Tahibacter amnicola: one gene and its partner. The protein of the gene in region 1 binds, or shares a complex with, the protein of each later gene. Links are inferred from orthologs where the notes say so. Each region holds a gene or a part of one and is shown in the gene's direction. Other genes may lie near its edges.

What was found.
Region 2: the proteins of N4264_RS02205 (region 1) and N4264_RS00680 are in contact, whole or in part, in a cryo-EM structure (PDB 8Z21), measured with the Escherichia coli proteins. The link is inferred for Tahibacter amnicola from one-to-one orthologs.

The regions. Positions count from the first base shown.
Region 1 is NZ_CP104694.1:525,591-540,277, reverse strand. Bases 5,141-8,010 are described here. They hold N4264_RS02205 (ABC transporter permease), read left to right. Parts: upstream 5,141-6,075; coding sequence 6,076-6,945; downstream 6,946-8,010. Other genes in these bases: nikE (nickel ABC transporter ATP-binding protein NikE), read left to right, coding at 6,942-8,010; N4264_RS02210 (EAL domain-containing protein), read left to right, coding at 5,141-6,052. Also shown: N4264_RS02220 (S9 family peptidase), read left to right, coding at 75-2,144; hemB (porphobilinogen synthase), read right to left, coding at 2,190-3,179; more of N4264_RS02210, read left to right, coding at 3,488-5,140; more of nikE, read left to right, coding at 8,011-8,519; N4264_RS02195 (SPFH domain-containing protein), read left to right, coding at 8,815-9,285; 16S rRNA (guanine(527)-N(7))-methyltransferase RsmG, read left to right, coding at 9,405-10,049; N4264_RS02185 (ParA family protein), read left to right, coding at 10,302-11,090; N4264_RS02180 (ParB/RepB/Spo0J family partition protein), read left to right, coding at 11,101-11,970; N4264_RS02175 (sigma-70 family RNA polymerase sigma factor), read left to right, coding at 12,037-12,570; N4264_RS02170 (DUF3379 family protein), read left to right, coding at 12,567-13,289; N4264_RS02165 (glycosyltransferase family 2 protein), read left to right, coding at 13,392-14,111; N4264_RS02160 (IS5 family transposase), read right to left, coding at 14,295-14,687. UniProt on the Escherichia coli protein: Part of the ABC transporter complex OppABCDF involved in the uptake of oligopeptides and of the ABC transporter complex MppA-OppBCDF involved in the uptake of the cell wall murein tripeptide L-alanyl-gamma-D-glutamyl-meso-diaminopimelate.
Region 2 is NZ_CP104694.1:180,911-195,726, forward strand. Bases 5,321-8,319 are described here. They hold N4264_RS00680 (ABC transporter permease subunit), read left to right. Parts: upstream 5,321-6,353; coding sequence 6,354-7,286; downstream 7,287-8,319. Other genes in these bases: N4264_RS00675 (peptide ABC transporter substrate-binding protein), read left to right, coding at 5,321-6,354; yihA (ribosome biogenesis GTP-binding protein YihA/YsxC), read right to left, coding at 7,524-8,147; N4264_RS00690 (c-type cytochrome), read left to right, coding at 8,289-8,319. In the rest of the region: N4264_RS00660 (alkaline phosphatase), read left to right, coding at 1-134; ppc (phosphoenolpyruvate carboxylase), read right to left, coding at 198-2,921; N4264_RS00670 (glutamate--cysteine ligase), read right to left, coding at 3,294-4,658; more of N4264_RS00675, read left to right, coding at 4,771-5,320; more of N4264_RS00690, read left to right, coding at 8,320-8,969; N4264_RS00695 (thiol:disulfide interchange protein DsbA/DsbL), read left to right, coding at 9,143-9,811; N4264_RS00700 (thiol:disulfide interchange protein DsbA/DsbL), read left to right, coding at 9,836-10,495; N4264_RS00705 (endonuclease/exonuclease/phosphatase family protein), read left to right, coding at 10,591-11,391; N4264_RS00710 (hypothetical protein), read right to left, coding at 11,514-12,110; N4264_RS00715 (S8 family serine peptidase), read left to right, coding at 12,550-14,816. UniProt on the Escherichia coli protein: Part of the ABC transporter complex OppABCDF involved in the uptake of oligopeptides and of the ABC transporter complex MppA-OppBCDF involved in the uptake of the cell wall murein tripeptide L-alanyl-gamma-D-glutamyl-meso-diaminopimelate.

The DNA.
Region 1 (14,687 bases):
AGTGACGATCGGGCCTGTTCGGCACGGCAGCACCACGATGGAATGGGCGCTCCTTTGAGCCATGGAGTTGGATCATGCGTTGTGCGCGCACCCTGCTGTATTCGGCCCTTTTCGTCAGTCTCTCATCCCCGGTCGCCTGGAGCGCACCGGCGGCGGCGCCGGCATCCGGCGACGCGGTCGAGCTGATCAGCCGCGAGGCCTTGTTCGGCAATCCCGAGCGCGTCAACGTGCAGATGAGCCCGGACGGGAAGTACCTGAGCTGGGTCGCGCCCCGCGATGGCGTACTCAATATCTGGGTGGCACCGTCGGAGGATCCGACCAAGGGCCGCGCAGTCACGGACGACAAGGCCCGCGGCATCCGCGACTACTTCTGGAGCTACCGCAGCGACACGCTGCTGTATGTGCGCGATACCGGTGGCGACGAGGATTTCCACCTGTTCGCCACCGACGTCAAGACCGGCGCGAGCAAGGACCTCTCGCCCTTCCCGAAGACCAAGGCCGCCGTGAACGCGGTGAGCCCGCGCCATCCGGATCACGTCCTGGTCAGCATGAACGACCGCGATCCGGCCTGGCATGACCTTTACAAGGTGGAGCTGTCCAGCGGCAAGCGCGAGCTGGTCGCCAAGAACGAGCAGGAGATCGCCGAATACCGCACCGACGACGATTTCACCGTGCGCGGCGCGACCCGCTCGCGCAAGGATGGTGGCACTGATGTCCTGGCGCCCGACGGCAAGGGCTGGAAAAAGGTCGAGGACATCCCCTTCGCCGACGGCATGACCACGTCCCACGCCGGCTACAGCAGTGACGGAAAGATCCAGTACATGCTCGATTCGCGCGGCCGCGACACCGCGGCGTACTACGCGATCGATACCGCCAGCGGCAAGAAGACCCTGCTGCTGGAGGACAAGCGCGCCGACGCCGGCAACCTGCTGCGCCACCCGAAGACCGGCCTTGCGCAGGCCGTGAACGTGGAATACCTGCGCGAGGAATGGCAGGTGGTCGACCCGGCGATCAAGGCGGATATCACCCGCCTCGGACAGCTGGGCAAGGGCACCTTCGGCATCAATTCGCGAACGCTCGACGACAAGACCTGGATCGTGGCGTACTCGGCCGCCGAGGTGCCGGCCGTGTACTACCGCTATGACCGCAAGGAGGGCGGCGAGGGGACGCTGACCAAGCTCTTCTCTGCGCGCCCCGCGCTGGAAGGCAAGCCCCTGGTGCCCATGTGGCCACAGGAAATCACCGCACGCGACGGCAAGACTCTGGTCAGCTACCTCAGCCTGCCCAGGGCCGCCGACCCGAATGCGGACGGCAAGGCCGATTCACCGGTGCCGATGGTGCTCTTCGTCCATGGCGGCCCGTGGTCGCGCGACAGCTATGGCTACAGCGCCTGGGCCCAGTGGCTGGCCAATCGCGGCTATGCGGTGCTCAACGTGAACTTTCGCTCCTCCACGGGCTTCGGGAAGAACTTCATCGCCGCCGGCGACCGGCAGTGGGCCAAAACCATGCACGACGACCTGCTCGACGCCGTCGACTGGGCAGTGAAGTCGGGCGTCACCCAGAAGGACAAGGTCGCGATCATGGGCGGCAGCTACGGTGGCTACGCCACGCTGGTGGGCCTGACCTTCACGCCGGATACCTTCGCCTGCGGCGTCGACATCGTCGGACCGTCCAATCTCAATACCCTGCTCAGCACGATCCCGCCGTACTGGGCGAGCTTCTTCGAGCAGATCGCCCAGCGCGTGGGCGACCCGCGCACCGAGGAGGGCAAAAAGCTCCTGACCGAGCGCTCGCCGCTCACGCGGGCCGGCCAGATCAAGAAGCCGCTGCTGATCGGCCAGGGTGCCAATGATCCGCGCGTCAAGCAGGCCGAGGCGGACCAGATCGTGCAGGCCATGAAGCAGAAGAACATCCCCGTGACGTACGTGCTGTTCCCGGACGAAGGCCATGGGTTCAACCGCCCGGAGAACCGCAAGGCCTTCAATGCGATTGCCGAAGGTTTCCTGTCGCAATGCCTGGGTGGACGCGCCGAACCGGTCGGCTCAGACCTCGCCGGTTCCAGCACCAGCGTACCGGAAGGGGCCGATCGCATCCCGGGCCTGGCGGCTGCGCTCGCATCACACAAGCAAGAAATAAAGAAGTAGGTAACTTTTCGGAGGCGGTGCGCTGCACCGCCTCCTTTTGGCGCATTAGCGCTTGAGCCAGCGCGCCGCATCCAGGGCATAGTAGGTGAGGATCGCATCCGCGCCGGCGCGCTTGATGCTGGTCAGGGCCTCCAGCACACAGGCTTCTTCGCTGATCCAGCCGTTCTGGCTGGCCGCCTTGAGCATCGCGTACTCGCCGCTGACCTGATACACGAAAGTCGGCGCGCCGAAGCGATCTTTCACGCGTCGCACGATATCCAGGTAGGGAAGGCCGGGCTTGACCATCACCATGTCGGCGCCTTCCTCCAGGTCCAGCGCGACCTCGCGCAAGGCTTCGTCGCTGTTAGCCGGATCCATCTGGTAGGTGTACTTGTTGCCCTTGCCCAGGTTGCCGGCCGAACCGACCGCATCACGGAACGGGCCGTAGAAGCTGGAAGCGTACTTGGCCGAATAGGCGAGGATCCGCGTATGGACGTGGCCGGCGGCCTCCAGGGCCTGCCGGATCGCCCCGACCCGTCCGTCCATCATGTCCGAAGGCGCGACGACGTCGGCCCCGGCCTGGGCATGCGACAGCGCCTGCTTCACCAGGGCGGCTACCGTCTGGTCATTGACCACATAGCCGCTCTCGTCGATCAGACCGTCCTGGCCGTGCGTGGTGAAGGGGTCCAGCGCCACGTCGGTGATCACGCCCAGCTCCGGTAGAGCCTGCTTGAGTGCCCGGACCGCCCGCTGGGCCAGGCCGTCAGGGTTCCAGGCCTCGGCCGCATCCAGGCTCTTGGCGGAAGCCGGCGTCACCGGAAACAGGGCCAGCGCCGGAATCCCCAGGTCGTGGGCCTGGCGCGCCAGGCCCAGCAGCAGGTCGATACTGACCCGTTCGACGCCGGGCATCGACGCAATCGCCTCGCGCGTGTTGTCGCCCTCGCAGACGAACACCGGCAGGATCAGGTCGGCACTGGTCAGGCGGGTTTCGCGCATCAGCGCTCGGGAAAAGGCATCGCGGCGCATGCGGCGCGGACGGATGGCGGGATAGGGCATGTGCAGAGTTCCTGAGATCCACGGATCGATTCGGGCCGTCACGCGGCCATCCGACAAGCGTAGCGGATCGCGGGGCAGACGGACCGCCGCCGCGACGGCATGCCGCGCGGGCACGCGACCTGACGGTTTTCCGATTCCTTTTCCGTACTACACACCGATTGGCCCGGCTATCGGAATAAGGCCGGAATAGCGAGGCTGGCGCACTTGAAATGCCTTGGCCGAGCTGGTCGAATTGCGCGGCCGCCACGGGGGTGCAGCACGGACATGAGGTTCGCGCTGCGCGCGCGGTCCCAGCAGGAAATCTAACCTTGTCCGGCATTCTGGTCGTCGAACGTTCCACGACGCTGAGCCATCTGCTCAAGCGTACTCTCGCCGCCGCTGGCCTCGCTGCCCGCAGCGAGCTGACCGCGTACCCCGATGCGGTCGATCACCTGCAGCGTTCGAAAGAAATGAAGCAGGAATACGGCGTGCTGATCGCCGGCCTGCCTGCACGTCCTACGGCCGAGAGCAACGCCCTCCTGGACACGCTCGCCAGCGAGGCGCTGGCGCAGTTGCCCGTGCTGCTGATGGTGCATGAGCACAATCCGGAGGTCGCCACCTGGATCAAGCGACGCGGCCGCGCCGCCGCCGTGCTGTGGACCCAGTTCGGCAAGATCCCCGGCGCCCTGCAACATCTGGTACCGGAAGCCGCCCGCCTGACCGCGGCCGCACCGGCTCCGGCCCAGGTGCCGTCGCAGGGCATCCGCATCCTGTTCGTGGATGATTCCCAAAGTATACGGCTGGCCTACCAGCAGCTGCTCGAGCGCCAGGGCTACTCGGTCCTGACGGCCGGCACCCTCGCCGAGGCGAGCGAACTGGCGCAGAACGAAGCCTTTGACCTGGCGATCGTCGACTACTTCCTGCCGGACGGTAACGGCGACGAGCTGTGCCGCCGCATCGCCCAGCTGCCGGGCGCGCCCGTGATCGCGGTGATCACCGGCACCTATCGCGAAGACATCATCGTCAAGAGCCTGGATGCCGGCGCGATCGAGTGCATGTTCAAGAACGAGGCCAAGGAACTGTTCCTTGCGCGCGTGAAAACCCTTTCGCGCCAGATCCAGATGCAGAAGTCGGTAGAAGCCGAGCGCCAGCGCCTGGATGGCATCCTCGGCTCCGTCGGGGACGGCGTTTACGGCGTGGACCAGCGCGGCGTGATCACCTTCGTCAATCCGACGGCCCTGCGCCTTCTCGGCCATGGGGAGGAAGAGCTCCTGATCGGCCGTCCGGCGCACGAGGCGATCCATTTCGCCGACGAGGACGGCAGCGCCATCGACGCGAGCGAATCGCGCCTGGCCCAGGCCTACGCCAACGGCGAGACGCTCAAGGGCCACGAGACCGTCTTCTGGCGCCATGACCGCAGCGGCATGACCGTCGAATGTTCGGTACTGCCGCTGGCAATACAGAACCGGCGCGAAGGCTCGGTCGTGGTGTTCCGCGATATCTCCGAACGCAAGAGCGCCGAGAGCCTGCGCTGGGAACTCACCCACGACAAGCTCACCGGCCTGGTCAATGCCCGCCACTTCACCCACCAGGTCGCGCAGGAACTGCAGCGCCGGCGCGAAGCAGGCGGGTATTCGGCCATCCTCTACATCGACCTCGACCGCTTCTCGGCGATCGTGGACTCCGCCGGTATCAGCGCGAGTGAAAAGCTGCTCGTGGAGATCGCCAGCGTGCTGGGCAAGCGCCTGCGCGAACACGACGTGCTCGCTCGTATCGAGGGCGACCGGCTGGCCCTGATGCTGTCCGCCGTGCAGCTGGAAAATCTTTTTCCGCTGGCCGACAGCTTCCGCGAGCTGCTGCACCAGTGCCAGTACGAATCCGGCGGCGTGCGGCGGCCGATCACGGCGTCGATCGGCGTCGCGGTGATCAGCCGCGAAACACCGTCGGCCGAGTACGTGGTGGAACACTCGCGCCTGGCCTGCCGCACGGCCAAGCAGCGCGGCCGTGACCAGACCGAAATCTACGTCGGCGAGCACGACGCGCGGATCGCACGCGAGATCGAGGCCGGCTGGACCGAACGCCTGCGCCATGCCATGGAGCAGGAACGCATCATCCTGCTGGTGCAGCCGATCGTCCCGATCGCCGCCCTGCCGCAGCGCGAGACGGCCGTGGTGCAGCGCCAGGGCTGGCGCGTGAACGGCGCGGGCACCCAGGGCCAGGAGTACCTGTTCGAGATCCTGATCCGCATGGTCGGCAAGGACGGGCAGCTGATCTCGCCCGGCGTCTTCGTGCCGCTGGCCGAACGCGTCGGCATGATGCCCAAGCTGGATCTGTGGGTATTGAATCGCCTGCTGCGGTACCTGGCCGGCGTGCGCGATGTGAAGGCGCCGGTCGCCTTCCATATCAACCTGTCGAACATGACGCTGGCCGATCCGGACTCGCTCAAGCTGATGGAAGCGGCGATCCGCACCTCCGGCGTTCCGGCGCGGCAACTGGTATTCGAGATCACCGAGACGTCGGAACTGACCAGCCTGCACGTGGCGCGCAAGTTCATCGCCGCGCTGAAAAAGCTCGGCTGCCGCTTCGCGCTCGATGATTTCGGCACCGGCTTTTCCAGCTTCACCCACCTGCGCCACCTGCCGGTGGACTTCGTCAAGGTCGAGGGCAGCTTCGTCCAGGGCATGCCGGGCAGCGACCTGGATCGCAAGATGGTCGGATCGATCACGCAGCTGGCGCAGTCGCTCAAGCTCAAGGTCATCGGCGAGCACGTCGACAGTTTCTCGACACTCGAAGCGCTGCGTGTATCCGGTGCGGACTACGCCCAGGGCAACTACCTGGGCGAACCGCGGCCGCTGCGCAGCGTCGACTTCGCCGCCCTGTTCCCGCATGGCTGACCGCCCGGCCTGCGCCGGCCGTGATGGATACCGCGACCGGCACTGAGCCGGCGACGCCGGCGGCCGTGTCACCCCGCTTGCGGGATCGCGAGGGGGTGGCCAGCGCCGTCACGCTGGCGGCGCTGGTCGTCCTGTGTGTCGTGGGGCCCTGGCTGCGGCCGTATTCGGCCGATTTCACCGACTGGGAAAATCTTTCCGTGCCGCCCGGCATCGCCCACGGCCATTGGCTGGGCACCGATGCCATCGGTCGCGACGTGTTTGTCCGGCTGTGCATCGGCGGTCGCGTGTCGCTCCTGATCGGCGGCGTGGCCAGTGCGCTGGCCCTGGTACTCGGGCTCGGCTACGGCGCCGTGGCGGGCTACTTCGGCGGGTGGGTCGACCGCGTCCTGATGCGCCTGCTCGACGTCGCCGCGGCGCTGCCGTTCCTGCTGATCGTCATCCTGCTGCTGACGGTGTTCGAACGATCGCTGGTGCTCCTGCTGGCGGCGATCGGCGGCTACGTCTGGATGGACCTGGCACGCGTCGTGCGCGCGGAGGCCGCGCGCCTGCGCCAGCTGGCGTTCGTCGATGCGGCTCGCCTGGTGGGCGCGCCAGCCCGCTGGATCCTGCTGCGGCATATCGTTCCGAATGTGCTGGGCCTGGCGCTGGTCTACCTGAGCCTGGGCGTGCCCAATGCGATCCTGATCGAGTCCTTCCTGGGCTTTCTGGGCCTCTCCGTGGATGAACCCGGCGCCAGCTGGGGCGCCATGCTGTTCGACGGCAGCCAGGAAATGGATACCGCGCCCTGGTGCCTGATGGCACCGGCGGTCGCACTGGTAACGACCCTGTTGGCGTGCCAGATGCTCGGCGAGGCGCTGCGCCGCCGGCTCGATCCGCGCAGCGGCCTGCGATGACTGCGCTGCTCGACGTGCGCGGCCTGACGATCCACCTGCCGGGGCAGGCGCGTCCGGCGGTCGATCAGGTCGACATCGCGCTCGCACCGGGCGAATGCCTGGCCCTGGTAGGGGCATCGGGTTCAGGCAAGAGCCTTACCAGCACGGCGGTGCTCGGACTCCTGCCGCCCCAGGCGCGCTGGTCGGGCCACATCGCGTTCGCCGGCACGCCACTTCGCGCCGCCGACTCGCCCGAGTGGCTCGCTGCGCGGCGGAACGGCATGGCGATGGTATGGCAGGACGCGCTGGCCAGCCTGCATCCGCTGCGCCGGGTCGGCGCGCAGCTGGTGGAGATCATCCGCATCAGCCAGGGACTCGACCGGCGTGCGGCCGCACTCCAGGCGGCCGGGCTCCTCGCGCAGGTGGGTATCGATCGGCCCGCAGATCGTCTGCGGGCGTATCCGCACGCACTCTCGGGCGGCCAGCGGCAACGTGTGATGATCGCGCTGGCGCTGGCGGCACGGCCGCGCCTGCTGATCGCTGACGAGGCCACCAGTGCCCTGGATGCCACGGTGCAGGCGCAGGTCGTCGCACTGCTTCAGCGGTTGCGACGGGAGCTCGGCCTGGCGCTTCTGTTCGTCACTCACGATATCGATCTGGCGCAGGGCCTGGCCGATCGCGTGGCGGTGATGGCACAGGGCCGCATCGTCGAGCAGGGTCCCGTGCGGTCGGTTTTCGCCGCCCCCACGGCCACGCAGACGCGCGCGCTCCTGGAAGGCGGCATACCGGAGCGGGAATCGCACGTCACCGCCACTTCTGCCATCGTGCTACGCATCCAGCAGCTGAGTGCCTCCTATCCGGAGGGTGGCCTGCTGTCGCGCCGGCGGCGCGCGGTGCTGCGCGATGTCGCCCTCCACGTCGCCGCGGGCGAAACACTCGCCATCGTGGGCGAATCCGGTTCGGGCAAGTCGACGCTCGCGCGCTGCCTGCTCGGGTTGACGCGCGCCGACCGCGGCGTGATCGAGGTACAGGGACAGCGGCTGGACCTGGGCGGCCGGCCCGGCTGGACGGCAATGCGGCAGCAGGTCCAGATGGTGTTCCAGGACCCCTACGCCTCGCTCGATCCGCGCTGGCGGGTGGGCGCGATCGTCGCCGAGCCGCTACGCATGATGCAGCACGGGCGGTCCGGCGAAAGCGACACCGTCGCTGCCTTGCTGCAGGCGGTGGGGATGGACCCGGCCCTCGCGACGCGGCACCCGCACGCCTTGTCCGGGGGCCAGCGCCAGCGAGTGGCCATCGCCCGCGCGCTGGCCTGCCGACCGCACTGCCTGGTCCTGGACGAAGCCACCAGCGCGCTGGATATGAGCGTGCAGAAGCAGATCCTTGCGGTGTTCCAGTCCTTGCAGCGCGAGCGCGGGCTGGCCCTGCTGATGATCACGCACGACCTGCACCTGGCGGCACGTTTCGCCGACCGTGTCGGCGTGCTGCACCAGGGCGAACTGGTCGAATGTGGTCCGGCCGCCGAGGTACTGACATCGCCCCGGCACGCGCAGACGAAAGCCCTGCTGGCCGCGCGCTTCCGTCTGACGGCCTGATCCGCACCATCCTGAGACGGATGTAGCGCTTTTTTACGTTCGCCGGTTAGCACCGCGTGAAATTGGCGGAACGCGTCACGACACCGTGGCTTCTGCCGCCAGACACTGCTCAAACGCGCCGCAAACGCCTGGATTCGCAAGAAATGTGACGTGGTTCCGTGACGTTTGCGAAATCGTTCAGTGAAAGTTTCAGAACGTTAAGGAATAATTAACCTCGGCCAAATCATTTGACTGGCCGAAAATCCGGGATCCCACCTCAGCAATCGCACTCAACCTCTTGAAAAAAGAGGTAATTATGTCGCCGAATACGATCTTCGCTCTCTTCTGTGTCCTCGCCCTCCTGGCCTTTCTCTCGGTCAAGCGCATTCCGGAAGGCACGGTCTACACCTTGCGCCGTTTCGACGGACACGCCCGGACGCTCAAGCCCGGTACCCATGTCGTCGTTCCGCTGGTCGAGCGCGTGGTCCACCGGATTCCCCTGACCGGTTGCGAGCTGGCGGTGAATGAACAGATCGTGCTCGACGGCACGCCGCGCCAGCTCAAGGGCCAGCTGTACTGGCAGGTGCTCGACCCCGAGCGCGCCGACACGATGATCGACCGCGCCGACGAACTGATCCGCATCCGGGCCCTCAATGCGATGCGTGACGTCGATGCACCGGCCCACGAGTCCTTCGACCTGCGCAACGCCCGGCTCAAGCGCGCCCTCAACGACAACCTGCGCGATCGCGGTGTCGTCGTGACCCGGGTGCAGCTGCATCTGGTCTGACAGCCGCCCCGCCCCTGTTCCAGAGCCCGCTCCGGCGGGCTTTTTCGTTCTGTGACTGGATTTTGCGCAGCGCCGCCCGGATACTTGCCGGCCCTGCAAGTGCGGATTGACCCTTACCCATGAGCGAACGCGACCGCCTGCGCGCCAGGCTCGACAGCGGTCTGTCCGCGCTCGGCCTCGTTTTCGAGGTGGCGGTGGTGGATCGCTTGCTCGAGTACGTGACGCTACTGTCCCGCTGGAATGCCACCTACAACCTGACCGCCGTGCGCGATCCGGGCGAAATGGTGACGCGTCACCTGCTCGATTCCCTGGCGATCGTGCCGCACGTCCGCGGGGCAACGCTGGCAGACCTGGGCAGCGGAGCGGGCCTTCCGGGAATTCCCCTGGCGATCGTCGCGCCGGAGCGTGCGGTGACGGTAGTGGATTCCAACGGCAAGAAGACCCGCTTCCTGCGCGAGGCGGCGCGGTCGCTGAAGCTGGAAAACGTACGCGTGCTGGAGTCACGCGTCGAAGCGGTGCCCGGGACGTTTGACTGCATCACGGCGCGGGCCTTCGCGACGCTGGCGGACATGCTGACCTGGGGCGGCCATCTGCTGGCCGCGGACGGCACCTGGTTGGCGATGAAGGGAAAGGTCGATCCGGAAGAACTGGCCGGTATCCCGGCAGCGTTCGAGGTCCGCACGATCCATGCACTGCAGGTGCCCGGCCTGGACGCCGAGCGCCATCTGGTGGAACTGCGGCGCCGCACGGCGGCCGCGGGCTGAACCCGTTCGTGAGAACGGTGGCCGAGGCGCGGAGGCGCCCGGCTGGTAGGATGGATCGCCCCGGCGATCGATCCGGCTGCATCCCGGCTGTGGGCATGGCCCGCGCCGCGGGGTCGTGTTCGGTGCGGTGCACGCCCGGATCCGCCCACAGGGGAAGCCGGCATGGCGACGTCGCTCCCGACGTGCCCGGTGCCGGCATTGGTTTTGCGGATAGGGAAGTGCTCGACAACTGTGACAACAACCGGTTTTGACATGACGCGCATCATTGCCATCACGAACCAGAAAGGCGGAGTCGGCAAGACCACCACCGCGGTCAATCTTGCCGCGGCGCTGGCCGAGACCCGGCGCAAGATCCTCCTGATCGACCTCGATCCGCAGGGCAATGCCACCATGGGCTCCGGCGTGGACAAGCGCCATGCCAAGCCCAATGGCTACGAAGTGCTGCTGGACGAAGTTCCCATCGAACGCGCCATCGTCCCCACCGAAGCCGGTTTCGACCTCCTGCCCGGAAGCTCTGACCTGACCGCCGCCGAGCTCAAGCTGATGGAAGCGCTGGCGCGCGAATCGCGCCTGAAGGAACAGCTGGCCAAGCTGGGCGACAAGTACCACACCATCCTGATCGACTGCCCGCCGACCCTGCATCTGCTCACCATCAATGCGCTGACGGCCGCCCATGGCGTGCTGATTCCGGTGCAATGCGAGTACTTCGCGCTGGAAGGCCTGGCCAGCCTGCGCGACACGATCGACGCCGTGCGGCGCCGGCTCAATCCCCGGCTGGAGATCGACGGTCTCCTGCGCACCATGTACGACGTGCGCAACAACCTCGCCAACGAGGTGTCGGCGCAGCTGAACAAGCATTTCGGCGACAAGGTGTTGCGTTCGATCATCCCGCGCAATATCCGCCTGGCCGAGGCCCCCAGCCACGGCAAGCCGATCAATCTCTACGACCGCGAATCGCGCGGCGCGATCGCCTACCTGGGTCTCGCCGGCGAAATGCTGCGCCTGGAACGCGGGGCTGCGGCCGCCGCCCATCCGAACTGAGGGAACGTCGATGTCGGCTGCGAAGAAACGAGGCCTGGGCCGCGGACTGGATGCGCTGCTGGGCAGCCTGGAACCCGAGTCATCGGAACCGGTGGAAGCCCAGGGCGAACTGCGCCAGATCCCGGTCGGCAGGATTTTTCCCGGCAAGTACCAGCCGCGCCAGGCAATGGACCCGGAGCGCCTGGAAGAACTGGCCGCATCGATCAAGGCCCAGGGTGTAATCGAGCCCATCGTGGTCCGCGCCGAGGGCGACCGGTTCGAGCTGATCGCCGGTGAGCGCCGCTGGCGTGCCACGCAGCTGGCGGGCCTGGCCGAGATTCCCGCCCTGGTGCGGGAAGTCGACGACCGCACGGTCGTGGCCATCGCCCTGATCGAGAACATCCAGCGCGAAGAACTGACGCCGCTGGAAGAAGCCCAGTCGCTCAAGCGCCTGATTGACGAGTTCGACCTCACCCACCAGCAGGTGGCCGACGCCGTCGGCCGCTCGCGCGCCGCCGTTTCCAACCTGCTGCGCCTGATGGAGCTGCCGGCCGAGATCAAGGGGTTCCTGGAACAGCGCAAGCTCGACATGGGACACGCCCGCGCGCTGCTGACCCTGCCCGAAGCCCTGGCCATCGGCTTGGCGCGACAGGCAGCCGAGCACGGCTGGTCCGTGCGCGAGCTGGAAGAAGCCGCCCGTGTTGCCCAGACGGAGCCGAAGTTCAAGCCGAAACTGGCCGGCCCCCCGCGCGATCCGAACATCGAGTCGCTCGAGCGCGACCTGTCCGAGCGCATCGGGGCGCGCGTGGCCATCGCCCACGGCCGCGGCGGGCGCGGCAAGCTGGTAATCCGCTACCACAGCCTGGAAGAGCTCGACGGCATTCTGGGCCGGATCAAGTAATCCCGGCGGGCTGCCGCATCCCCTGTCGCCGCCACCGGAAGGATCGGCGACACTTCGTGAAAGACACTGGACGGATCCCGGGTCTATAGCGCCGTGAGCAGCCGACAACGCCAATTCGATGCCCTGGTCCGCGCCCATACCGGTGATCTCTACCGGTATGCGCACTGGCTGTGCGGCGACTCCGCCCTGGCCCAGGACCTCGCGCAGGAAACCTTCATGCGCGCCTGGCGTTCCCTGGATGCGTTGCGCGATACCGGTTCGGCCAAGGCCTGGCTGATCACGATCCTCCGCCGCGAACACGCGCGGCTGTACGAACGCAAGCAACTGGAAACCACCGATATCACCGAGCTGGAGCTGGACGACCCGGATCTGCTGGGGCCCGAGCAGGTCGGCGAGGATTCGGTGGTACGCGCGGCCATGCTCAAGCTCGAACCAAAGTACCGCGAACCCCTGCTGCTGCAGGTCCTGGGCGGGTTCTCCTGCGAGGAGATCGCCGGCGAGCTGGGCCTTGGAACCGCCGCGGTGATGACCCAGCTTTTCCGCGCGCGGCAGAAACTGAAGTCGCTGCTGGCGGGCGATGCGAGCGAGGCCAGCGCATGAACTGCCTCGAATACCGCCGCCTGCTCGGTGCCGAACCGCGCCGCGAATCACTGGAGATGGTCGCGCATCGCCGCGAATGCAGCGGTTGCGCCGGACACCACGCCCGCACGCTCGGTTTTGAACTGCAGCTGCGACGCACGCTCAATGTGCCGATACCCGCCGGTTTGTCCGAACGCATCCTGCTCGCCCAGGCGACCCAGGCGCGCCACAACCAGCCCTGGAAGCGTCGGCTGGTCGGCTGGGGGGTTGCCGCCGCGGGCCTTCTCGCCACGGTAACGGTCGGGTGGCTGGCCCTGCCGCCGCGAACCGCCCTGGCTGATGCCCTGGTCGAACATATCGCGCACGAGCCCCTGGCCTTCGCCGAGCGCCCGCCCTTGCCGGACGGCGCTGTCATGGAACGCTTCCGTTCCCGCGGCGTCAGCGTGCCCGGGCCGCTGCCGGCCACGGTCAGCTATGTCGCGGCGTGCCCGGTGGGCGACTACAAGACGGTCCACATGGTCCAGCGCGAGGGCGATGCCAAGGTCACCGTGTTCTACGTGACCAATCACCGGGAAGGCCGGGGCGAGTTCCAGCGCGCGGGCATGCACGGCCGCAAGCTGCCCCTCGGCGACGGCACCCTGGTGATGATGGCGGCGGACAACCGCGCATTCGATCAGATCGAGAAATCCTGGCGCACCACCATGGAAGGAGGCCCGGCCCTGGCCACCGGCGCACCGTAACGACGCCTGCCGCCACGGCTGCCCCTTCGACCTTATGCCCAATAGTTACTCGGGGGCCGATCGCGCGATAATCCGCGCTTGCCTTTGACGGATGTTTCCGCGATGCCCCAGCTTTCCGTGGTCGTGCCGGTGTTCAACGAGCGCGACAATGTCAAACCGCTGATCGACGAAATCACCCAGGCGCTGCGTGGCAAGGCCGATTTCGAGATCGTCTACGTCGATGACGCCAGCAAGGACGACACGCTGAGCGTCCTGCAGGCGCTGAAGGCCCAGGTGCCGGAGCTGCGCGTGCTGCGCCATTTGTCTCAAAGTGGACAGAGCACGGCCATCCGCACGGGCGTCAAGGCGGCCCGCGGAACCTGGATCGCCACGCTCGACGGCGACGGCCAGAATGATCCGGCCGACATTCCGAAAATGATGGCGCAGCGCGACGCCGGCAGCCCGGACGTCAAGCTCTACGCCGGCTGGCGCGTCAATCGCCAGGACACCGGCAGCAAGCGCTGGGCCTCGCGCTTCGCCAATGCGATCCGCTCGCGCATGCTGCGGGATGCCACGCCTGATACCGGCTGTGGCATCAAACTGTTCGAACGCGAAGCCTTCCTGGACCTGCCCTACTTCAACCACATGCACCGCTACCTGCCGGCCCTGATGCAGCGCGCGGGCTGGAAGACGGTCAGCGTGCCGGTCAATCACCGCGCCCGCGGCGCGGGTGTATCCAAGTACACCAATCTCAATCGCGCCCTTGTCGGCGTCGCCGACCTGCGCGGCGTGGCGTGGCTGATCCGCCGGGCCAAGCGCACGGGTGTGGAAGAGATCGGCTGACGCCGGCCCTCGCGCCGCCGCCAGTGGCCTCAACCTGGCCATTGGCGGTTCCTCCAGCCGTCGCTCGACAACGCCAGGCGAAGCACTAGCAGGCCGTTGAGAAAACCCAATTTCCGCCCAGATCAAGCTGGCCAAGTGTTCGTTCGTGGTGCAGTAGCTGATCGATAGTGTGGGACTTGCGAGCTACGTCGGCGAAGGATTCCACCATCCTTGGATGCCACCGATGCGGATCAAGTTGTAGGCGGCGAATGTCCAAGTAACCCATGCGCGCACAGCCGGAAGTCCCACGCGAGTCAGCTTTCGAAGTTCACCGATGGTCTTGACCCAACCAAATCCTTGCTCGATCTTCTTTCGAACCCGCTGGCTGATCGCGTATCCCTTGCTTGATGCGGTGCGTCCGTCAACTGCACTTCGACGGTGGCTATTGTTCTGGGCAACGTGAGGCTTGATACCACGCTCCTTCAACGCGGCTACGAAAGCATGAGTGTCATAGGCTTTGTCTGCACCCAATGTGCATCCGGCGCCCAGGAGCATTTCGTCGACCAGCAACAGGCCGCTTTCTCGCTCGGATGTCCC
Region 2 (14,816 bases), 350 kb from region 1 along the record:
GCGACCAGGCCGTGCACACGGCGACCGACATTCCGCTCTCGGCCTACGGCCGCGGCGCGATGCGGTTCGGTGGCACGATCGACAACACCGACGTGTTCTTCCAGTTGGCCCGGATCGCCGTCAGCGGCGAGTAGACCTCATCCGTGCAACACGGCGCCGTCCCCGGACGGCGCCGTTGTCGTTTCTGTCATGCGGAATCAGCCGGTGTTCTGTACGCCGGCGGCGATGCCGTTGACGGTCGCCGCCAGAGCCTGGAACAGATCGCCTTCCGGCCGCTCGGCAGCGCGCCATTTCGCCAGCAGATCCACCTGCAACAGGCTGATGGGATCGACGTAGGGATTGCGCAGTCGGATGGATTCCCGCAGGCGCCGGTCGCCCGCCAGCAGCGTGTCGGATTGTTTGAGATCCAGCACTGCCTGGCGCGTGCGCTCGAACTCCGCCGCGATCGGCGGATGGAACACCGCATGCAGCGGACCGGCGAGCAGGGAATAGCGGGCGTAGATCGCCATGTCGCACTTGGCCAGCACCATCTCGATGTCGTCGATCAGCGTGGCGAAGAAGGGCCAGTCCGCCGCCATTTCACGCAGGGCGTCGCGGCCGTACCGTTCGATTCCGCGACACAGTCCGGTTCCCACGCCATACCAGGCCGTCAGCCCCGCGCGGTTCTGCGACCAGGCAAATACCCAGGGAATGGCGCGCAACCGGTCGATGCCGCCGGCCCCGCCGCGGCGCGGCGGCCGCGAACCGATGCGCAACCGCTCGATCACGTCGATGGGCGTTGCTGCACGGAAATAGTCGGCAAAGCCTTCCGTCTCGTGCACCAGGGCCCGGTAGTGCAGCCGTGCCGCTTCGGCCATGGTGGAGGCCATTTCGCGCCAGGCGGTCTCGCGCGGCTCCGGCGGGCGCGGCCGCAGCGAAGCCCGCAACACGGCGCCGGTTGTTTGCTCCAGGTTGCGTAGCGCAATCGCCTTGATGCCGTACTTGCGATGGATGACTTCACCCTGCTCGGTCAGGCGCAGGAATCCATCCACCGAACCGCGCGGCGCGGCCACCACCGCACGTTCAGTCTTGCCGCCGCCGCGGCTGATCGAACCGCCGCGGCCGTGAAAGAATGCGATACGCACGCCGGTGCGGCGCGCCAGTTCGGTCAGGATCACCTGGGTCCGCTGCAACGCCCAGCGCGAGGCGAACAATCCCCCATCCTTGGCGCTGTCCGAATAGCCCAGCATGACGATCTGCCGGTCGCCACGTCGCGCCAGGTGTGCCCGGTACACCGGATCAGCGAAGAGTTCGGCCAGGACATCCGGCGCGGCCTGCAGATCGGCGACCGTTTCAAACAACGGCGCGACATCCAGCGGAACGACCCTCTGGGCGTCGACGCAGCCCGCGATTTGCGCCAGCACCAGCACCGAGAGCACGTCGACCGCGCTGCGGTTCATGCTGATGATGTAGGGCCCGATGGCCGCCGCACCGTAACGCTGCTGCGCCTGGGCGACGGTGCGGAACACCGCAAGGCAGGGGTCATCCAACGGGGCCAGCGCGCCGCCGTCGCCCTGCAGCCGCTGCACCAGCCGCGTGCGACGCTCGTCCAGTGGGCGCGCCGTCCAGTCGTCGTCCTGGAGGATCCGGCCAACCGCTGCCTCGTGCACGCTCGACTCCTGGCGCAGATCCAGCGTCGCCAGGTGAAATCCGAAGGTGTCGATCCGCAGCAGCAGGCGCTGCACCGCCAGCCACCCGGCATGACGTCCGCCGTGGGTGAGCAGGCTGTCGGCCACCAGCGCGATATCGCCGCGGAACTCCGCCACATCCGCGTAGCCCCCCTCGCGTTCAGCCGCGGTAGCGGCCAGCCGGGCGGCAATCAATTCCAGCAACAGGCGATAGGGCATGTCCGCATAGCGCGACTTCTGCCGCGCGGCTGCTCGTGGCAGGCGCTCGCGATAGTCCGCTAGTCGTTGCAGGATTGCCGGATCGACCGCCACGCGGGAGCCGGATTGGCTCAACAGGCGCTCCAGCTGCGACACCTCGCGCCGGTACGCCGCGATCACCTGTGCCCGCTGCGCCGCCAGTGTCGCCGCGATGGTGTCGGCACCCACGTTGGGATTGCCGTCCATGTCACCGCCCACCCAGGTGCCGAACCGCAGCAGCGTGGACAGGGGAATTGCCGGCTGACCCGCTTCGTCCAGCACGTCGCGCAGGACTTCGTAGAACACCGGCACCACCGCGTACAGCACGTCAGCCAGGAAATAGCTCACATGCTCGGTTTCGTCGGCGACCGTCGGCCGCTCGCTCGCCGCATCCGCGGTCTGCCACCCGGCCGTTAGCGCCAGGCGCATGCGCTCCTGGTCTGCGCGTCGCTCGGCCGGCGTGCGTTGCCGGTCGATATCCGCAATCAACGCCTGTACCAGCGCCTGCTCCTTGTCCAGCAGCGATCGACGCACCGCTTCGGTCGGATGCGCCGTGAAGACCGGCTCGACCCGCATGCGCCCCAGCAACTGCGCCAGGTCCTCGGCGCTCACGCCCTCGCGCAGAAGTGCGCCGATCACGGCGCGCAGTCCGCCCGGCTGGGGCTCGGCTCCGGCGCGCTCGTAGTCGCGCCGCCGTCGGATCCGGTGTACACGCTCGGCCACATTGATGGCCTGGAAATAGGTCGAGAACGCCCGCGCCAGATCCGCCGCCCGGTGCTGCGTCTGCGCCAGCAGATCCGCCAGCGCCTCCACCGGCGCCCCCGCCTCCCGCCGCCCGATCGCCGCCGCCCGCACCCGCTCGACTTCCGCCAGGAATTCCGGCCCGAGCTGGTCAGCCAGGATTTCCCCGACCAGGGCGCCAATTCGCTTCACGTCCTCCCGCAGAGGCTGATCCACCTTGGGGAAATCCACCGCACGCAAGCCGGCCCCACCTTCGACAGACACTGACTGACCCATAGCAGACGTTCCCATCCCATGATGCAGCGCAGCATGCAGTGTCAGCGGTGAAGGGGGTGGTGCCAATAGCGGATGGTTAGAACGGGAGCCGAGGCGCCGGCAGGCTGGGCAGGGACTGCATTGGCCATGACAACGCCGCCCGGCCCGCCTTCTGTAGGTTGGCGCTGAGCGCCAACCTACAGAACCGCAAGACGCGAGGAGTCGGTTGGGCGCAGGACGAGCGAAACGACTTGGCCTTTCGACGCCCCCCGCACACCATGACGCCGGGCGATGTCGGGCTTCGCTGCGCTCAGCGCCAACCTACGCAAAGACGGTTCTGCGCCTGGCGATGTCGGGCTTCAGCCCACCTGCGAGAGCAAGGTGGCCCGTCCGTCAGTACGCGAACTCCTTGAACACCCGATCAATATTCCCCTGCCATTTGCCGTGAAAGAGTTCGAGCTTCCGCTCTGCGGGCGTCTGATTCGCCTGCGCAAACTCGATCAGCGGTTCAAGGAAGACGGCTTCGTCGGCACCCGAGCCATTGCGGCGGGCGCGGCGGGCGAGGCCGTGGCCGGCGATCTTCAGGGTTTCCAGCGCCAGCTCACGCACCGTTCCCTGGCGGAACGGCAACTTGAATCCGTGCCGCGGCACCCCGTCGCGCAGGGCGTGGCGTTCGGCGAGCGTGAAGTCCTTGACCAGATCCCACGCGGCATCCAGCGCGGCGTCGTCGTACAGCAGGCCGACCCACAGCGCCGGCAGCGCGCACAGACGGTTCCAGGGGCCGCCGTCGGCGCCGCGCATTTCCAGGTATCGCTTCAGGCGCACCTCGGGGAAGGCCGTGGTCATGTGATCGGCCCAATCCTTGAGCGTGGGTACCGCACCAGGCAGGGCTTCCAGCTTGCCATCGAGGAAGCGCTTGAATGACTGGCCGGCCAGGTCGACGTATTCACCGTCGCGATAGCTGAAATACATGGGCACATCGAGCAAATAGTCGACATAGCGCTCGTAGCCGAAGCCGTCTTCGAACACGAAGTCGAGCATGCCGGTGCGGTCCGGATCGGTGTCGGTCCACACGTTGGAACGGAAGCTCTGGAATCCGTTGGGCTTGCCGTCGGTGAAGGGCGAATCGGCGAAGAGCGCAGTCGCGATGGGCTGCAGCGCCAGCGAAACGCGGAATTTCTTCACCATGTCGGCTTCACTTCCGAAATCGAGGTTCACCTGCACGGTGCAGGTGCGGGTCATCATGTCCAGACCCAGGCCGCCCTTGAGGGGCATGTAGCGCCGCATGATGGCGTAGCGCCCCTTGGGCATCCACGGCATTTCTTCACGTTTCCACTTTGGGTTAAAGCCCATGCCGAGAAAGCCCACGCCCAGTTCGTCGGCGACGGCCTTCACCTCGCGCAGATGGCAGGCCACCTCGCAGCAGGTGTCGTGAATCGTTTCCAGCGGCGCGCCGGAGAGTTCGAGCTGGCCGGCAGGCTCCAGCGTGATCGACGCATCACCCCGACTGAGCGCAATCAACGTGCCCTTTTCGGTGACCGGCGCCCAGCCAAAGCGCGTGAGCCCCTGCAGCAGCGCGCCGATACCGCGCTCGCCCTCATAGGGGGGTGGCCGCAGGTCGTCCAGGCGGAAACCGAATTTCTCGTGCTCGGTGCCGATGCGCCATTGCGCGGACGGCCGCGCGCCCTCGGCGATGTACTCCACCAGCTGCTCGCGGCGCGTAACGGGGACTTCCTTGACGGCGCTGGGACCGGACATGCGTGTCTGCCTTTTTTCGAGTGCTGGTTCTAGGCGGGCCGAGTTGGGGGCGGGCCGGACAATTCAAAGGGGAGGCTTGCGCGACTTTGGTATAACCGAAAAACTGCCCCGCATGCGACTGCCCACCCTTGTGTTCACTGTGCTGCTGACGTTATCGCCGGCGGCGAGTTCACGCGAACTGATTCGCGGAAACGGACCGGAACCGGCCACCCTCGACGTCCACCGCTGCCAGGAGGTGGCCTGCGGCAACCTGCTGCGCGATCTGTACGAGGGACTGGTCACCGAAGGTGCCGACGGCGCCATCATCGCCGGTGCCGCGCGATCCTGGCGAGTCTCAGACGATGGTCGCCAGTGGCAGTTCCGCCTGCGCGACGAACTGTGCTGGTCCAACGGTGAAGCGTTGACGGCGCAGGATTTCGTCGCCAGCCTGCGCCGCGCAGTGACGCCGCAGACCGCCGCTCCGATGGCGCAGCTGCTGCGGCCGATCGCCAATGCCTCGGCCATTCTGCGCGGCGAGGCCGCGCCCGAGTCGTTGGGCGTGACCGCGGTGGATGCGCACACGCTGCACATCAATCTCGACGAACCAGTCCCGTTGCTCGATCGCCTGGCCCTGCCGATCGCCATGCCTGTGTACCTGCCCGCGATCGCCGTCCACGGCGTGGAACACACGCGCCCCGGCAGGCTGGTCGGCAACGGTGCGTACCGGCTTTCGGGCTGGACGCCGCATGCCAGCGTCGAGATGGAGAAAAATACTTTTTTCCACGCCGCGACAGACGTCGCCATCGCGCGCGTCCGCTATGTGGTGACCGAGGATGCCGGAAGCGAGCTGCAGCGGTTTCTCGCCGGCGACGTGCACATCACCGAGACGGTGCCGCCCAAGCCCTTGCCCGTGCTGCGCGCCCAGTTCGGCGAGCGCCTGCGCATCAGCCCCTATGTCGGCAGCTTCTGGTTCGGACTGAACCTCACGCGCGAGCCGTTCCGCGACAATCCGGCCCTGCGCGAAGCACTCGTCCTGGCGGTGGACCGCGACATCCTCACCCGCCACATCACCGGCCTGGGTGAACAACCGGCGTTTGGCATCGTTCCGCCGGGCACGCGCGGGCATGCGGCACCCGTGCTACCGATGGCGCAGCTGACCCCGGCGGCCCGCGTCGCGCGGGCGCGGGAGCGCTACGCTGCCGCGGGTTACTCGGCCGATCGGCCGGCACAGCTGGAGATCCGCTACAACACATCCACCCTGCACCGGAAGCTCGCCCTGGCCGTCGCGGCCATGTGGCGGCAGACGCTCGGTGCCCAGGTGCGCCTGCGCAACGAGGAGTGGAAAGTGTTCGTGCAAAACCGGCGCGCACGCGTGATCACCCAGGTGTTCCGTGGCGGCTGGATCGCCGACGTGAACGATCCGCTGGATTTCCTCGCGACGTTTTCCGGACCGGACAATCCGCTCAATACCACGGGCTTTGCCGATCCCGAATTCGACGCCGCGCTGACGCGCGCCGCCCTCCTGCCTGACGGCACCGAGCGAACCGCGCTGCTGACTGCCGCCGAGGCGCGTGTGCTTTCGGCGCACGCCGTGGTGCCCTTGTACTTCTATTCGTCCAAGCATCTGGTCGATGACCGCCTGGAGGGTTTTGCAGGCAACCCGCTCGATCACCACGCCACGCGCTGGATGCGCTGGCGCGACGGGGAGGCGCCGTGATGCGCTGGCTGGGGCTTTTCGCGACGCGCCTGGCCGGCGGCCTGTTGACCCTGTGGTTGCTGGTGACGCTGTGTTTTGCCCTGCTCCACGCCGCGCCGGGCGGTCCGTTCGACACGGAGAAGGCTGCACCGCCGGCAGTGCAAGCCCAGCTGGCGGCACGCTACCGGCTCGATCAGCCGCTGTCGCGGCAGTACCTGGCCTATCTCGGCGATCTCGCCCGCGGCGACCTGGGTCCCTCGTTCCAATACCCCGACTTCACCGTCAATGCCCTGATCGCGGCGAGCCTGCCCGTATCGGCAGGCCTGGGTGGCGCCGCGCTGCTGCTGGCGCTGCTGCTGGGTGTACCCATCGGCGTATTCGCGGCCGCGCACGAAGGCGGCCGTCTCGATCGCCTGCTGATGGCGTTGACGGCGACACTCAGCGCATTGCCGAAGTTCGTGCTGGCACCGATCCTGATCCTCCTGTTCGCGGTCACGCTGAAATGGCTGCCGGCCGGCGGATGGGTCGCCGGCGACTGGCGCTACCGGGTGTTGCCGATCGTGGCACTGATGCTGCCCAACCTGGCCTGGTGCGCACGCCTCACGCGCGCCGGCGTGTGCGAGGCCCTGGGCAGCGAATGGGTCCGCGCGGCCCGCGGACGCGGCATCGGGCGGGCCCGGCTCCTGCTCGTTCACGCGCTGCCGGCGGCGTTGCTACCGGTAACGGCCTGGCTCAGTCCTGCCCTGATCGCAGTCATCACCGGCTCGGCGGTGGTGGAACACGTCTTTGGCATTCCCGGGATGGGGCGCTATTTCGTGCAGGGCGCGCTCAATCGCGACTACACCCTCGTGATGGGTGTCGTGGTGATCGCCGGGGCGCTGGTCATCGTGGCCAATACGCTGGTGGATGGTCTTCGCGCCTGGCTCGATCCGCGGCTACGTACGTCGGCGTAGGCCGAAAGTCACGATCAACTATCCAGAAATCGGCACCGACGCGGTGAAATCGTGCAAGCCGGTGCGATTACTGATCCGTAGTCTTACACCCAGCGAGACGCACCGGGATGAGTGCCAATCGCCACCAACGTCGCGGCAAGATCGACAAGGGCTCTGGCCCGAGAACCCAAGTCGATCTTGTCGCGACTATTTTTTTGTCCGTCTTCCGGACGATCTCTTTTGGTCCCGCGCCTCGCACTACGAGGCGTCCGGCTCCGCCGGTTCCGCATTCAGCCACTGCGCCAGCGTGGCCCGCGCCTCGTCCACGCCAATCTTGTGCAGCGACGAGAACAGTTGCGCAGTGGCGTCAGGACACAGCAATCCCATTTCCTTGCGCGTCTGCTGCAGCGTGCGCGCCGCTTCGCCGCGCGAGAGTTTGTCGACCTTGGTCATGAGCACGTGGCACGGCAGGCCGATGTCGCGGCAGAACGTCAGCATCATCCGGTCGAAATCCTTGAGCGGATGGCGGCTGTCCATGATCAGCACCACGCCGCGCAGGGACTGGCGGTCGCTCAGGTATTGGTCGATCACCTTGCGCCAGTGGTCGCGCAGCGCCTCGGGCACCTTGGCGTAGCCGTAGCCGGGAAGGTCGATGAGCCGGCGGTCGGCATCGAGGGTGAAGACCACCAGCTGCTGGGTGCGGCCCGGCGTCTTGGAGGTGCGCGCCAGCCCCGTCTGGTCGCACAGCGTGTTGAGCGCGCTGGACTTGCCGGCGTTGGAGCGGCCGGCAAAGGCGATCTCCGCGCCGCGGTCGGCCGGAAGCTGGCGGAGTTCATGCGCCGCCAGCTGGAACTGGGCGCGGCGAAACAGGTTTTCGGACATCGGGATGCTCGTTGCGGGGCGGTCGCGGCGGGCGCGTTTGACCGTCAGGGGGCGCTGGTACAATCCGGCGATTTTCCGCCCCCGCGGCGTCGCCGCGGTCGGGGCCGGCCGGATTACCAGCAGATTTTGGAGTCGAGTGTAATGAGTTTTCGGCGCGTAGTTGCTCTGGCGGGCTTGCTCGCCGCGTTTTCGGTCCACGCAGAGACGGCCGGCCACGCCCTGGTGGGCGATGCCAAGGCCGGCGAGACCAAGGCCGCCGCGTGCGGCGCCTGCCATGGCCCGGACGGCAATTCGTCCGACAAGCAGTACCCCAAGATCGCCGGCCAGCAGGCCGACTACATCGCCCGCCAGCTCGCGCTGTTCAAATCGAACAAGCGCGTCAATCCGGTGATGGCCGGTTTTGCCGCCCCGTTGTCCGAACAGGACATGGCCGACCTCGGCGCCTACTTCGCCAGCAAGCGTGCAGTGCCGGGCAACGGCGACCAGGCCCTCAAGGCGCGCGGTGAGCAGCTGTGGCGCACCGGTGACACCGCCCTGGGCGTGCCGGCCTGCATGGCCTGCCACGGCCCGGCCGGCCGCGGCAATTCGGGTGCGGGCTACGCCCAGCTGAGCGGCCAGTGGACCGACTACGTCGTCGCCAAGCTCAAGGAATGGAAGAGCGGCACCACCTGGGGCACCGATGATCGTGCCCTGATCATGCCGGACATCGCCAAGCGCCTGTCGGAACAGGACATCAACGCCGTGGCGTCCTATGCCGAGGGCCTGCATACGGTCGAGCACGCCGACGCGGCCCCCGCCGGCCACGCCGACGCCAAGCATTGACGTTTCGCACGCTGAACGCCGCGCCAACACCGCGGCGTTCAGCGCGAACCAGTACCGGTTTGGCGTGTCTGTGTCCTGCGCCGATACCGGCGCCGGGTTTCCCGGCTTAACCTCCGGACCCGGCAAAGTCATCACGCCGTGCCGCCCTGGCGGCCTCTTCGCAGGAGTTCCGGATGTTCCAGCGTTTCGCCCTTGCCGTTGCCGGCCTCGTTCTCGCCCCGGTAGCCCTCGCCCAGGATGGTCCGTGGAAAGAGGGTGAGCATTACAGCGTCATCGAGCCGGCCCTGCCGGTCAGCGGTGACAAGATCGAAGTGACGGAAGTCTTCTCCTACGGCTGCCCGGCCTGCCTGCGGTTCGCCCCGCACATGAAGACCCTCAAGAGCCACCTGCCCCCCAACGTGACGGTGCGCTACGTGCCGGCCTCGTGGAACACCGCCGAGCAGTGGCCGCTGTTCCAGCGCGCCTATTTCACCGCCGAAGCCCTGGGCGTTGCCGAAAAGGCCCACGACCCGATGTTCGATGCCGTGTGGAAGAACGGCCCGCTCGCCCTGCTGACGCCGGACCGCAAGCCCAAGAGCCCGCCACCGACGATGGAAGACGTCGCCAAGTACTACGAACAGTACGGCGTCAAGGCGGCCGATTTCCTGGCAACCTCCAGCTCGTTCTCGATCAATACGAAAATGAAGCAGGCCGACGCCTACATCAAGCAGGCCCAGATCGGCGGCACGCCCACCATCATCGTCAACGGCAAGTACCGCGTTGAACCCCGCTCGGCCGGCAGCGACGAGAAAGTCGAAGCCGTGGTGTTGTACCTGGTGCAGAAAGAAAGCGCCGGCCGCTAAGGATTTCGTCCTGGAGACCCTCGTATGTTGAAGCGTGTTTTCGTGCTGTTGATGGGCCTTGTGACCGTGACCGCCTGCGGCGCCGCGGAAGAAAAAGCCGCCGCCAAGACCGACTGGAAGGCCGAGACCCACTACTTCGTGATCGATCCGCCGGTGGCGACGACCTCGGGCGCCAAGGTCGAGGTGGTCGAAGTGTTCTCCTACGCCTGCCCGCACTGCGCGCACTTCCAGCAGCAGGCCGACGAGATCAAGGCCAAGCTGCCCAAGGATGCGCAGTTCAGCTACATCCCGGCGATCTTCAATCCCAGCTGGGTGCCGTACGCCCGCGCGTACTACGCCGCCGAATCGCTGGGCATCCTCGACAAGACCCACCAGGCCCTGTTCGATGCGCTCCACCGTGACCGCAAGCCGATGGCCTCGATGGAAGACATCGCCCAGTTCTACGGCCAGCTCGGCGCCGATCCGAAGGCCGTGCTCGCCACTGCCGACTCCTTCGTCGTCGAAGGCCGCATCACCAAGGACCAGGAACGCGTCCGCCAGTACAAGATCGACGGCACGCCCTCGATCGTGGTCAACGGCAAGTACCGCGTGACCGCCGCTGCGGCCGGCGGCTACGCCGAGATGGTCGAGCTGGTGCTGTGGCTGGTCGACAAGGAACTGGCCGCCAGGAAGGGCGGCAAGTAAGCCCGTCCAACCGCGGCGCCCATCGGGCGCCGCGGTTGACCAGATGTTACGACCCGCGCTTGCGGGTCGGCGCGCCACCGGACTAGGCTCCGCGCATGGCCCTCTCGACCGAAGCGGCACCCGCAAGCAAGGACAACGGCCGGTTGCGGCTTCTGAGTTGCAACATCGTCGCGGGCGCGAGCGTGGGCCGTTACCGGGACTACGTCACCCGCAGCTGGCTGCCTCACCCCGGCAAACGCGCCAATCTCGAGGCGCTGGCCCGCTCCCTGAGCGAATTCGACGTGGTCGGCCTGCAGGAGGCCGATGCCGGCACCCTGCGCTCGGGCTTCCTCAACCAGACCCAGTACATCGCCGAGGCGGCGGGCTTCCCCTACTGGAGCCACCAGCCCAACCGGCGCGTCTCGCGCCTGGCCCAGTCGGCCAACGGGCTGATCAGCCGCATCGAACCCAACGAAGTGATCGACCATCCCCTGCCCGGCCGCATCCCGGGCCGCGGTGCGCTGCTGGCGCGCTTCGGCGAGGGCCGCGACGCGCTGTGCGTGGTCATCTCGCACCTGTCGCTCGGCCCCGAGGCGCGCATGCGCCAGCTCGGCTTCATCGCCGAACTGCTGCAGGACGTTCCCTATGCCGTACTGATGGGTGATCTCAACTGCGCCGCCGACAGTGTCGAGCTGCGCGAGCTCTACCGGCGCACACGGCTGACCCCGCCCATAGCACCCCCACCGACCTTCCCCAGCTGGCGTCCGCGCCGCGCGATCGACCACATCCTCGTGACCGAGGAACTGGAAGTCGACAGCGTGTGGACCCTGCCCCAGGCCTTCTCCGACCATTTGCCGGTCGCGGCCAGCGTGCGTCTGCCCAGCGGGTTGCAGCAGGGATTGCGGCGCGCCGCCTGACTGTCAGATCTGACAGGTTTTTTAGCGGAAATCGTCCTGCATCGCCGCGCGGCAGCGCCGGCCGGACGCGCCCCAGGGTGCGCCGGATCGCTCCGGCGCTTCCCCCGGGTCTTACGGATCACTCACCGACTGGTCATTTCCTGAACCAGATCGCGATTGCTGATACGCAGGCGGACCAGCGCATCGGCGCGCTGCTTGAGCGCATCGCGCAGTGCTACGTCAAGCAGAGCATACGGATCAACCGCCTTGGCCCGCGCCTCTTCCAATGCCTTGCGCTGGTCGGCGCGCTGCTTGGCCGAAAGTCCGGTCTGGTGCAGCTGCTCCATCTGCGCATTGAGCTGGTCGATGTACTCGCCCAGGACGAGGATGTCACCGAAGCGGCGCTTGATATCGCGATAGTGACGCAATTCCACATTGAGCGCTTTTGCCGCATTGCGCTCATATTGCCTTGTCAGCACCGGCTGCAAAGCGGAACTTTCCGACACATCATCACGGGCTTCGCGCGCAGCCATCAATCGCTGCTGGGCAAGGCGCAAAGCGTCGATTTCCAGCTGCAATCCGCGCTGGTAGAGGTCAAGGTCGGTGACGGCTAGGGCCGCTTCCGTGGCGGCGGAGGAGGCCGGCGTCTTGTCCGAGGACGTCGGGGCCTGCGCTGTGGCCAGCAGCGGGAAGGAGCACGCAAAGGCCAGGAGAGACAACTGCAGCTTATTCGGTCGCATAACGACCTCCGCACTGTCGGGGGAAAACCTGCACGTTCAAATTAGCACAAACGGCAACCTGTGAAGCTGAAAAGTTTTGTAGCCCACCGCACCCGCGACGCATTTCGGCGCGCCCGGAAAAGCGCCGGTGGCGCTGCATCGCGACCCCATGACGGAAGTCATGGCCGGTCGGAAGCCGCTTACGCATCGCATCCCTTCGCGCACGGATATGGGATTCTGTCATGACGGATTCAACCGCAAGCGCAAGGGTTCTGCCCTAGATTGGTGCGGCGCCGCATTGACTTCCGAGCATTTCCACCGTACCAAAGCAGGTCGCGCTGACTCGCCAGCGCGACTCTCACCACTTGGCATCTGCTCGGGGGTTTTCATGTTGCGTAGTCCGAAATATTCGGTGCTCACAGCGTCCGTTGTACTGGCGCTTGGAGCAGTAACACCGTCCGTGAATGCAGGAATTGGGCCCAGTCCACAGGTCGCCACCGTCGCGCCCTTGGCAGAGGATTCGTTGATCGATGCCGAAGGTATGGCGAGCGTCATCATCGTGCTTAACGGTGATCCCGCTGTCTTCGACTATGCGCAGGCGCTGCAGCGCGCCGGTGGTGGCGTCCTCGCACAGAGCGCGGCCGGTGCCGCATCCCGCGCCGCAGCCGCACGCATCAAATCACAGCAGAGCGAATTCTCGACCCGGCTCTTGGCCAGTGGCGTACGCGCCACCGAGCTGTTCCGCGTCGGTCGCGTGCTGAACGGCATCGCCGTTCGCATGCCCGTGTCGGAAATGGACACCGTGCGAAAAATGGCCGGCGTGAAGCGCGTGGAGTTCCTTCCGCGTCACACCCTGACTCACCAGACCAGCGTGCCGTTCCTCGGATCGCCGGTGCTATGGGAAGGCACCCCGGTAAACGTGGCCGGCGTGAAGGGCGAAGGCATTCGCATCGGCATCATCGATACGGGCCTTGACTACCAGCACCCGGATTTCGGCGGAACGGGCCTTCTGGCCGATTACCAGGCTAACGACCGCACCATCATCACCGACCAGATCGGCGGCAATCCGATCTTCCCGACCGCCAAAGTCATCGGCGGTATCGACCTCGTCGGCGACGCCTACACCGGCAGCAACACCCCGGCACCCGATCCGGATCCGATGGACTGCAACGGCCACGGTACCCACGTGGCGGGCAGTGCCGCCGGCTTCGGCGTCACCATGGCCAACGCCGCCTACGGCGGCCCGTGGGATACCACAGCTGATTTCGCCGGCATGAAGATCGGCCCGGGCGTCGCGCCGCGCGCCAGCCTCTACGGCATCCGTGTCTTCGGTTGCGGCGGCAGTACCAACGTCACCGTCGAGGCCATCGACCATGCCACCGACCCGAACAATGACGATGACCTGTCCGATCGGCTGGACGTCATCAACATGTCGCTCGGTTCCAACTTCGGCCTGCCCTGGGACGCCAGCGCCGAGGCTTCGGACAACGCGACACTGTCCGGCATGATCGTGGTCACGTCCGCGGGCAACGCAGCGGACACCTACTTCATCAGCGGTAGCCCCGGCTCAGGCCGCAAGGTCATCGCCACTGCCAACTCGGTGGACCCGGGCGTGGCTGGCCCTCTGTTTGTCAACGCCCCCGCAGGGATTGCCGGTTACAAGATCGTGGGCAGCGCGTCGTTCGGCACCGCCCCTCCGCCCAGCGGCCTCACGGCAGACGTCGTTGCCGTGGATGACGCGTCCACCGCGACCGAACCACCCGGCGGTACCGGCACGCTCACCGACGGCTGCCAGACGCCGTTTACGAACGCCGCGGCTGTAGCCGGCAAGATCGCCTTCATTGATCGCGGCAGCTGCCCGTTCAAGCGCAAGGCGTACAACGCGCAGTTGAATGGCGCGGTCGGCGTGATCATCGGCAACGTCGCGACCAGCAACGCGCCGAATACGCCGCCCGGCATGGCGGATGATGCGACGATTCCCGCCGTCACCATCCCGGCAGTCTCGGTCGCGCTCGCGGACGCCAACGCCTTCCGCACCGCCATCGCTGGCGGCACCGTCAATGCGACGCTCAACCAGGGCACCGACACGATCAGCGCTTCGACCTCGCGCGGACCGGGCGGCATCGCCGGTGCGCACTACCAGAAGCCGGACCTCGCGGCCCCGGGCACCAGCATCACCTCGGCACAGACCGGCGTGACCTGCACCGCCGCCGCGCAGGGCTGCCAGACGCCGAACGCAACGGGTTACATCGCCCTTGGTGCACCGTTGGTGCTCAGCGGTACCTCGATGGCCTCGCCGCATGCAGCCGGCCTCGCTGCGCTGGTGCGCCAGCAGAACCCGACAGCCAGCACCGACCAGATCAAGGCCATCCTCACCAGCTCGTCCTCGCACGATCTCTCGGTGGCACCGGCCGGTGCCGTGGCCACGTACTCGGCCAACCGCGTGGGCGTGGGCCGCATCGATGTACCCGATGCGGGCACCAACATCATCACGGCCGTCGATGACCTGGATCCATCCAATGCCGCTGTCACGTTCAATGTCGACGTAAAGGGCACCACGACGGTCAGCCGCAACGTGCGTCTGCAGAACCGCACCGCGTTCATCCAGAACGTGACCCTGGCGCTGGACACCAATACCGACTCGCCGGGCGTGGCGTTCGCCCTGACGGGCTCGACCACGGTCGCGATTCCGGCCGGGGGCAGCGTGCTGGTGCCTGTGCAGATGAG